3 regions of the Sandaracinobacteroides sp. A072 genome follow, and region 1 is predicted to be linked to each of the others. Evidence: predicted binding sites of a transcription regulator. Region 1 holds the regulator's gene; each other region holds the start of a gene.
What was found. The regulator LexA, encoded in region 1, represses DNA repair genes until DNA is damaged. The targets are predictions, from matches to a motif close to GTTCCNCNCTTGTTCT.
Positions count from the first base shown of each region.

Region 2: ACUJ46_RS04075 (Y-family DNA polymerase) is a predicted target of LexA. The motif match lies at 1,889-1,904, and genes of this name have one in related genera.
Region 3: recA (recombinase RecA) is a predicted target of LexA. The motif match lies at 1,942-1,957, and genes of this name have one in related genera.

Region 1 covers NZ_JBQXGU010000001.1:368,770-372,044, reverse strand. Annotated here, with positions in the region: gene ACUJ46_RS01780 (molybdopterin molybdotransferase MoeA) at 1-761, shown strand, start outside; gene lexA (transcriptional repressor LexA) at 862-1,545, shown strand; gene otsA (alpha,alpha-trehalose-phosphate synthase (UDP-forming)) at 1,625-3,007, opposite strand; gene ACUJ46_RS01765 (glycoside hydrolase family 15 protein) at 3,004-3,275, opposite strand, start outside.
Region 2 covers NZ_JBQXGU010000001.1:835,393-838,667, reverse strand. Annotated here, with positions in the region: gene ACUJ46_RS04090 (ABC transporter permease) at 1-296, shown strand, start outside; gene ACUJ46_RS04085 (ABC transporter ATP-binding protein) at 289-987, shown strand; gene ACUJ46_RS04080 (class I SAM-dependent methyltransferase) at 1,010-1,729, opposite strand; gene ACUJ46_RS04075 (Y-family DNA polymerase) at 1,932-3,176, shown strand; gene ACUJ46_RS04070 (hypothetical protein) at 3,176-3,275, shown strand, end outside.
Region 3 covers NZ_JBQXGU010000002.1:413,392-416,666, reverse strand. Annotated here, with positions in the region: gene ACUJ46_RS07955 (DUF2062 domain-containing protein) at 1-30, shown strand, start outside; gene ACUJ46_RS07950 (sulfite oxidase-like oxidoreductase) at 27-671, shown strand; gene ACUJ46_RS07945 (response regulator) at 652-1,884, shown strand; gene recA (recombinase RecA) at 2,061-3,086, shown strand.

The DNA of each region.
Region 1 (3,275 bases):
ACCGCATCGGCCCGGCCCGCCTTGGCCTGCTGGCGGCAGCCGGCCTGCCCACACTGCCCGTCCATCGCCGCCCGCATGTGATGCTGCTGTCCACAGGCGACGAGCTTGTCGCCCCCGGAACGCTGCCGGGGCCGGGGCAGATCGTCGGCTCCAACGGCCTGATGCTGGCGGCCCTGCTGCGCGCCGCAGGGGCGGACGTGACAGACCTGGGGCTGGTTCCCGACAGCCGCGCGGCGCTGGCCGACGCCATCCGCGCCTCGGCTGGCGCCGACATTCTCGTCACCATCGGCGGCGCCTCTGTCGGCGATCATGATCTGGTGAAGCCGGTGCTGGAGGCGCTCGGCGCCCGGATCGATTTCTGGAAGATCGCGATCCGCCCCGGCAAGCCGCTGATGGCGGGAACGCTCGGGGACATGCCGGTGATGGGCCTGCCGGGCAATCCGGTTTCGGCCTATGTCTGCGCCCGCATCTTCCTGTTGCCGCTGCTGCGCCACATGGCGGGCGACCCGTCGCCGGAAGAGCAGCCGCGCATGGCCCGGCTGGAAACCGGCGTTGCCGAGAACGGCCTGCGCCGGGACTATATGCGCGCCATCGTAACGCAGCGCGATGACGGCCTGACCGTCCGCCCCGCAGGCGCGCAGGACAGTTCGCTCCTGTCCGTGCTCGCGCGCGCGAACGCGCTTCTCATCCGCCCCGCGCGTGCGGAGGCGGCCCCGGCCGGCACAAGCGTTCCCGTAATGCTTCTCGAAACGCCCGACTGAGACGCCCTGTTGCCCATGGGCGGAGGCCATGCCACGCCAGCGCTTGACTTGTTTCGAATGGTTCCCCTAATGTTCCACCCATGTTCCGGTGGAGGACCTGATGCTGACAGCAAAGCAACATGAACTTCTTCAGTTCATCCAGTCGCGGCTGGCCGAAACCGGCGTCTCCCCCTCCTTCGAGGAAATGAAGGAAGCGCTCGACCTGAAGTCGAAGTCGGGCGTCCACCGGCTGATCCGCGCCCTGGAAGAGCGGCAGTTCCTGCGCCGCCTGCCCAACCGGGCCCGCGCGCTCGAAGTGCTCCGCATGCCGGGCGATGCCCTGCCCGGCGACAGGCGCGGCGGCGTGACCGACATCGCCTCGGCCCGGGCACGGCGCGCCGCGCGCCAGCCTGCGGCAAGCGCCCCTGCCCTCAGCGTGCCGCTTGTCGGCCGCATCGCGGCCGGCCTGCCGATCGAGGCTGTCGAGGATCACGAACAGCTCGCCGTGCCGACCGCCCTTCTCGGGCCGGGCGAACATTATGCCCTCCAGGTCACGGGCGATTCCATGATCGAGGCAGGCATCTTCGATGGCGACTTCGCCCTCATCCGCCGCTGCGAGGATGCGCAGGATGGCGACATCGTCGTCGCCCTCATCGACAATAATGAGGCAACGCTCAAATATTTTCACCGGGACAAGGGCATGATCCGGCTCGACCCGGCCAACGCCGCCCATGATCCGCAAGTCTATCTGCCCTCGCGCGTGCGCATCCAGGGCCGGCTCGCGGGGCTTCTGCGCCGCTACTGAGCGCAGCCTTCGGGCGCGACGGGGGCGTGCACGACGGGGGCGGGCGCACGGCAGGCCCCGCTGCTCCCGTGCAAGACCGTCAGCGCTGAGGAACCGCCTTCAGTGCCGCCACGAAGGATTCGCGCCAGCTGGTCACATCATCGCGCATCACGCCATCCAGAAGGGCCGAATTGCGCCGTACCCGCTCAGCCCGTTCCATCGCCATCGCCTGCCGCAGCGCATCGGCGATCTCCTCGGAACTATAGGGGTTCACCAGCAGGGCGTCCTTCATCTGCCGGGCAGCGCCGGCAAAGCGGGACAGGATGAGCACGCCCGGATCCTTCGGATCCTGCGCGGCCACATATTCCTTCGCCACCAGGTTCATGCCGTCGCGCATGGGTGTCACCAGCCCGATGCGGGCACTGCGGTAGATGCCGGCAAGGTCGCGCCGCGAATAGCCGCGGTTCACATAGCGGAGCGGCACCCAGTCCACATCGGCATGGGCACCGTTGATACGGCCCGAAAGCTGATCGAGTTTTTCCCGGATTTCCCGGTAGGTGCCGATGGTGTTCCGCGAGGGGGGCGCGATCTGCAGCAGGAACACCCGGTTCAGCAGGTCGGGGTTGTCGGCGAGAAAGCGCTCATAGCCGGTGAAACGCTCTTCGAGGCCCTTGGAATAATCCAGCCTGTCCACACCGATGATCATGTGGCGCCCGGCAATGCTTGCCCGCATGCGTCGCGCCATCGCCCGCGCCTCATTGCTGCGCGCCGCCTTCTGGAAGGCCTCGGCATCGATCCCGATCGGGAAGGCTGCGGCCTTCACGCACTGGCCATAGGCATGGGCAGTCCCGTCCGGCTCCACCCGGCCGCCGGCCTCGCGCAGGCAATAGTCGGTGAAGGCGGACATCCATTCTTCCGTCTGGAAACCGATGAGGTCATAGGCGAACATGGATTCCACCAGCGCCTCATGATGCGGCAAGGTCGCCAGCAGGCGCACCGGTGGCCATGGCGTGTGCAGGAAAAAACCGATCCGGTTCCTGACGCCGCGCGCCCGCAGTTCCCGCGCAAGCGGGATCAGGTGATAGTCATGCACCCAGATGATGTCATCCGTCTCCAGCATGGGGCAGAGCGTGTCGGCGAAACGCCGGTTCACGCGGGCATAGCCGCTGTCGAACTGGCGGTCATATTCGGTGATGTCGATGCGGTAATGGAACAGCGGCCACAGCGTGCGGTTGGCGAAGCCGTTGTAATATTCGTCCACATCGCGTGGCTCGAGGTCGATCGTCGCTGTCGTGACGCCCTGGGCGCGGCGGAAATCAAGCTTGCCGGTGAATTCGGCCACCTGCTCGCCCGACCAGCCGAACCAGATCCCGCGCGACTGGCGCAGCGCCGCAGCCAGCGCGACGGCCAGCCCGCCCTGGCTTCCGGTGCTGTCGATGGCGGGCGGGCTGACCCGGTTCGAGACGACGATGAGCCTGCTCACCGGACGGCCGCCCACGGCCGCGACAGGAGCGCCGCGCAGTTGATGAGACCCACGAGCGAATAGGTCTGCGGAAAATTGCCCCAGAGTTCGCCGGTCACGATGTCACTGTCTTCCGACAGAAGCCCCGAATGGGTGAGCCGGTTCAGCATCGATTCGAACAGTGCCTTCGCCTCATCGGTGCGCCCTGAGAGGTGCATCGCCTCGATCAGCCAGAAGGTGCAGAAGTTGAAGGCGGTCTCTGGGGTGCCGAAATCGTCCGGCTCGATGT
Region 2 (3,275 bases), 470 kb from region 1:
ACTCCATGACCATCGGCAAGATCCGCGAGATCGCCGTGCTCAAGCTGATCGGCACCCGCAACCGCACCATTGCCGGCATGATCATGCAGGAGGCGCTGGGGCTGGGGCTGATCGGATTCATGGTGGGCAAGATCGCCGCCACGCTATGGGCGCCCTTCTTCCCAAAATATGTGCTGCTGCTGCCGGCGGATTCGATCCTCGGCTTTGTCGCCGTCATGCTGATATGCGCCCTTGCCAGCCTGTTTGCCATCCAGGCCGCCCTCAAGATCGATCCGGCGGAGGCGATCGGTGGCTGACGGCATCTGCATCGAACGGCTGGTCAAGACCTATGGCAGCGGCGACACCGCCGTGCATGCCTTGCGCGGGGTGGAGATGGAGGTGGCGGCCGGCGAGGTTGTCGGCCTGATCGGGCCATCGGGATCCGGCAAGTCCACCCTGCTCAAATGTCTCGGCGCCGTCATCGCGCCGACATCGGGGCGGATGACCATCGGCACCGACGTGATCTTCGACGATGGCTGGAAGGTCGATGACCTGCGCGCGCTGCGCCGCGACCGGATCGGCTTCATCTTCCAGGCGCCCTACCTCATCCCCTTCCTCGACGTGACGGACAATGTCGCGCTGCTGCCGATGCTGGCTGGCAAGTCGAACGCCGAGTCGCGCAAGGAAGCCCGTGCCCTGCTGGATGCGCTGGATGTCGGCCACCGGGCCGCGGCCATGCCATCGCAGCTTTCCGGCGGCGAACAGCAGCGCGTGGCCATTGCCCGCGCCCTCGTGAACCGGCCGCCAGTGATCCTCGCCGACGAACCCACCGCCCCGCTGGACGGCGAGCGGGCGCTGGCCGTCGTGGCGCTGCTGAATGACATGGCGCGGCAGTTCGACACGGCGATCATCGTCGTCACGCACGATGAGAAGATCATCCCCACCTTCAGGCGCCTCTATCACATCCGTGACGGGGTAACGGTGGAGGAACGCCAGCCCGTGGACTGACGGTCACGGGAAGACCGCGCCGTCAGCCCGGCTTGCTGGCGGCAAGCGCGAGAAAGGCTGCACCCACTGTCGTGTGACGGCCGAGGGCAAGGTCGAAGCGTTTCGACAGCCGCGCGGCCAGGCTGATCCGCGGGTAGAATATGGCCCCGCGGATCACGGTGACCTGCAAACCGGCCTCTCCGGCATAGCGGCGCAATTCGCCCGGCGTGCGGAAATAGGCCTGTTGCCAGAGCCGTGAGCCCAGCCATGCGCGAACACGGCGCCGGGCGGCCCAGAGGCTCCATTTGCCGAGTTCGCCGATCACGAGGCGTCCGCCTGGCCGCAGGACACGCGCAACCTCGCGGAAAACCGGGGACGGATGCTCGACGAAGCACAGGATCGTGACTGCCGTGACAAGATCGAACCGATCGCGCCCGCAGGGAAGATCCTGCGCTAGCCCGACCCGGAAATCGACATCCACGCCTTCCCGCAGCGCCCGCGCCCTGGCTGCCCCGATCATTGCTTCGGAAGAGTCCATGGCTGTCACCACGGCCCCGCGCCTGGCGAATTCTACCGCCAGTTCGCCATCCCCGCAGCCCACGTCAAGAACATGCCTGCCGCGAACGTCACCCGCCAGTTCGAGGATCAGCCGGCGTTCGAGGTCTTCCGTTATTCTGCCAACGTCCGACGCGCGCCATACCGCATAGGCGTCAGGCCCAAGGTCCGGGAGACTCCGGCGCGCATCTTCCATGCATGTCGACATCGGCGTGCCCTCCCCTCCCCGTTGTCGATAGCCTCTCATCCCCGGTTCCGGAACAGAATAGCATGCGGCACCCGCGATGCCCCTGGATGCGCTGCTCCATGCCAGCGCCTGTCACCCTTGCCCCGGCCTGAGTGAACCAGCGGATTGGTGGGCGCATTCGTTCGCTTTATGTTCTTATTTCGTTCCAGCGATTCGATCGGCCATGCACAAACCCGACAGCATCGAACATCTCTATCTCGACTTCGACGGCTTCTTCGCCTCCGTCGAGCAGCAGCTCGACCCGCGACTCCGGGGGCGGCCTGTCGGCGTGGTGCCCTATGAAGGCGGCAAGACATGCATCATCGCCGCCTCGCGCGAAGCCAAGGCCGCGGGCGTGAAGAGCATCATGGACGTGGCCGAAGCGCGGCGCATCTGCCCGGATCTCCTGCTCGTGCCGCAGCAGCCGGCCATGTACCGCCGCGCCCACAATGCGCTGGTCGCCGAAATCGAAAGCGTCGTTCCTGTCGATGCAGTGAAATCGATCGACGAACTCTCCTGCCGGCTCGACGAGGCGCAGCGGGCCGACCCGGAGGGCGTCTCGGTTGCGATCAAGGCCGCCATCGCCCGCAACGTCGGCCCCTTCATCACCTGCTCCATAGGCTTTGCCGCCAACCGCCATCTCGCCAAGATCGCCTGCAAGGTGAACAAGCCCGACGGGCTCACCATCTGGCACCCCGGGACCATGCCCGGGCCGCTGTTCGCCATCCCGCTGGAGGATATTCCCGGCGTCGGAAGGCGCATGGCGGCGCGCCTTGCGCTGGCCGGAATCCACAGCACGCGGCAGCTTTACGAAACCCAGCCCAAGCAGATGCGCGCCCTGTGGCGGAACGTGACCGGGGAACGGCTGTGGTATGCGCTCCATGGCTACAGCATCACGGCGCCCGCCAGCGGGCGCGGCATGTTCGGCCATGCCCGCGTGCTGCCGCCCGACCAGCGCCGCCTTGCCGATGCCGAGCTGATCTCGCGGCTGCTGCTCACCAAGGCCGCGCGGCGGATGCGCCGGGCCGGCTATGCCTGCTCGGGCCTGTGGCTGTGGGTCCGGTCCTTCGACAGCGGCTGGAGCGGCGAACAGCGCCTGCCGACCGTGCATGACGATGCCGCGCTGCTGCAGGGCCTGTCGCGGCTGTGGCATCGACTGCGCGCCGAGCGGCCCGGCTCGCTGCGGGTGATGCGGGTGGGCGTCACCCTTTTCCACCTGTCTGCTGCCAGCGCGCGGCAGCTTGACTGGATCATCGACGATGATGCCGAACGGCAACGCTGGGAACGCATTGGCGCCTCCATGGATGCGCTCAACAGCCGCTTTTCGTCCACGGTGGTCAGCATCGGGCCGTGGCAACCACCAAAGGGCGGCAATGTCGGCGGCAAGATCGCCTTCACCCGCATTCCTTCCGCCGAAGATTTCTGGTGATGAACTGGAAGACCGACCTCAGGGCATCGGATCTCGATGCCGACATGCGACTGGAACTGACCTGCCGGCTGTGCGGCGCGGTGCGCAGCCTGCCGGCCG
Region 3 (3,275 bases), on a different contig from region 1:
GGCCGCCCGCAAACGGAGATCATCGCGTGACGGATTTCAACGAAAAGCTGACCGCCGCAAAACAGGCATGGGCGCGGGCAGGGCGCCTGCTGACCGGCAAGCCCGATCCGGACAAGGCCTATCGCCTGCCCCCCGGCCAGCGGCTCGTCACCAACTGGCCGGTGCTCGATCTGGGCGTGCAGCCGCATGTGCCGAAGGAAAGCTGGCGGCTGGAGATCGACGGCCTTGTCGAAAACCCCGCAACCCTCGACTGGGATGCCTTCATGGCGCTGCCGCAGTTCGAGGATGTATCCGACATTCACTGCGTCACCCAGTGGAGCCGCTATGACAACCGCTGGCAGGGCGTTTCCACCCGCACCCTGATCGAACTGGTGCGGCCGCTGCCCGATGCGGATCATGTCGTGCTGCACGGTCATGACGGCTATACCACCAATGTCGAGCTTCGGCATTTCGCCGAAGAGGATTGCCTGATCGCCCACAGCCATGATGGCGCCCCGCTGACGCGCGAACATGGCGCCCCCGCGCGCCTCGTCATTCCGCGCTATTATTTCTGGAAAAGCGCCAAGTGGATTAAGCGTATCGAGTTCCTGGCCGTTGACAGACCCGGTTTCTGGGAGGTCCGCGGCTATCACAATATCGGCGATCCATGGCTTGAGGAGCGTTACGGCTGACGATCCGTCCAGTGCCGGTGCCGGCGCCGAAGCCGGCGCCGGTGCCGCATCGGCTGCACGCCGGACAGCCGATGTCAGAACTGGTGCGGTGGGGCTGTTCGCGGCGGCCCTCGCCCATGATCTCAACAACATGCTGGCTGGCATCCTCGCCATTGCGGAACTGCTGGAAGCCCGCGCGGACCCCGGCAGTGCCGATGCCCGCGATCTCGCCGCCATCATCGATCAGGCAGGGCGCGCCGGCCGCCTGCTCGGGCAGGTTCTGGCCTTCGCCCGGCAGGACGTGCTGCGGCCTGTCTCCGCTGACCTTGCCGCCATGGTGCAGGCGCTCCTGCCGATGCTGCGGGCCCTGGCCGGGCCGGGCCTGAAGCTTGCCATGTCGGGCAGGGGGCCTTTGCCGGTCCGCCTCGATCCGGCAGCACTTGAGCGGGTGCTCACCAATCTCGTGCTGAATGCGCGGGAAGCCATGCAGGGCAATGGCGGCACGATCAGCATCGACCTGTTCCGCATCGACCCCGGCAGCATTCCGCCCGCCGGTCGCGCCTTCATGCCCGCGGCCCGGTATGCCGCGCTTTCCGTGACGGATGAGGGGCCGGGCATAGCGCCGGACATCGCCCACCGAATCTTCGACCCCTATTTCACCACGCGTGCCGACGGGCAGGGCCTGGGGCTGGCCACCAGTTTCGGCCTCGTCAAGCAGTCTGGCGGCTTTCTGCTTCAGGATGCCGGCCCGCGCGGCGGCGCGCGCTTCACCCTGTTCCTGCCGCTCGCGGCCGGCAGCGGCGAATCGGCGGGCCTTGCCGGAAGTGCTCCGGGGCCTGCTGCAGGCGTAGTCCGCGCTGCCGGGCAGGTGATCCTGCTGTGCGAGGATGACCTGCTGCTTCGCCTGTCTGTCAGCCGGGCGCTGGAGCGGCGCGGCTACAGGGTTCGCCAGTCTGCCGATGCGCAATCGGCCCTTGCCCGGCTGGCGCAGGAACGGCCTGACCTGCTGCTGAGCGACATCCGCCTGACAGGCATGGACGGCGTGGCGCTGGCCATGCGGGCGCGGTCCATGCATCCCGGCCTTCCCGTGCTGCTTACCTCGGGCCACGCCGGCCAGGCCCCCCTTGCGGCCATGCCGGGCCTTGATGTCGCCTTCCTGCCCAAGCCCTTCAGCCTGCACGCGCTGGGACGCTGCATCGAGAAACTGCTGTGCAATCCGCCTGCCGCAAGCTGACGGCGCCATCTGTTCTGAACGCCAGGCCGATGGCCCGGGGTGCCCACTTGCAGCAATGGAACAAAAAGGGTACGAGCTGTGCGACTGCCTCCGGCCTTGTGCCGTGGCGGGCCGGGCGGTAACGCTCGGCTTCTGGGTCGATCGCGCGGCGTCTGCCGCTGAAGCAAGGAACGGGAATGGACAGGGAAAAGGCGCTCGAAGCAGCACTGGCGCAGATCGATCGTGCGTTCGGCAAGGGCTCGGCGATGAAACTCGGCCAGCGCGAGACGCTGGAGATCGAATCCATTTCCACAGGCTCCCTCGGCCTCGACATCGCGCTGGGCATCGGCGGCCTGCCGCGTGGCCGTGTGGTCGAGATCTACGGGCCGGAATCCAGCGGCAAGACAACGCTTGCCCTGCATGTCATTGCCGAGGCGCAGAAGGCCGGCGGCATTGCCGCCTTTGTCGATGCCGAACATGCGCTCGACCCGATCTACGCCCGCAAGCTCGGTGTGGATACCGACAACCTCATCGTTTCCCAGCCCGACACGGGTGAGCAGGCGCTGGAGATCACCGACACGCTCGTGCGCTCCAACGCGATCGACATTCTGGTGGTCGATTCGGTTGCGGCCCTGGTGCCGCGTGCCGAAATCGAGGGCGAGATGGGCGACAGCCATGTCGGCCTGCAGGCCCGCCTGATGAGCCAGGCGCTGCGCAAGCTGACCGGCTCCATTTCGCGCAGCCGGTGCATTGTCATCTTCATCAACCAGGTGCGGATGAAGATCGGCGTGATGTACGGCAACCCGGAAACGACGACGGGCGGGAACGCACTGAAATTCTATGCATCCGTCCGTCTTGACATCCGCCGTACCGGCCAGATCAAGGATCGTGACGACATCATCGGCAACACTACCCGCGTGAAGGTGGTGAAGAACAAGGTGGCTCCGCCGTTCCGCCAGGTCGAGTTCGACATCATGTATGGCAGCGGCATTTCCAAGGTTGGCGAGATCCTCGACCTTGGCGTGAAGGCCGGGCTGGTGGACAAGTCGGGCGCATGGTTCTCCTATGACAGCACGCGGATCGGGCAGGGGCGAGAGAATGCGAAGAAGTTCCTGCTGGAAAACCCAGAGATGACGGCCCGCATCGAAGCGGCGATCCGGGCCAATGCGGCAGGCGTTTCCGATGCGCTGATGGCCGGCCCTGATCCGGAAGACGATATCTGAGGACTCTGCCTGCCCGGCGATCATGATCGGGTGAGCGGCCCGTTCGGGTGGTGGCAGGACCCTGTGGTCGGCAGGCGCCGTGCCTGATGGGCATGACGGGGCTGCCGCCAGCCTTCCCGGCCATGTTCTGCATCATGGGTTCGGCTGGCTGCCGGCCCGGTGGCCAGGGGGCTGATCATGGCGGCCCCG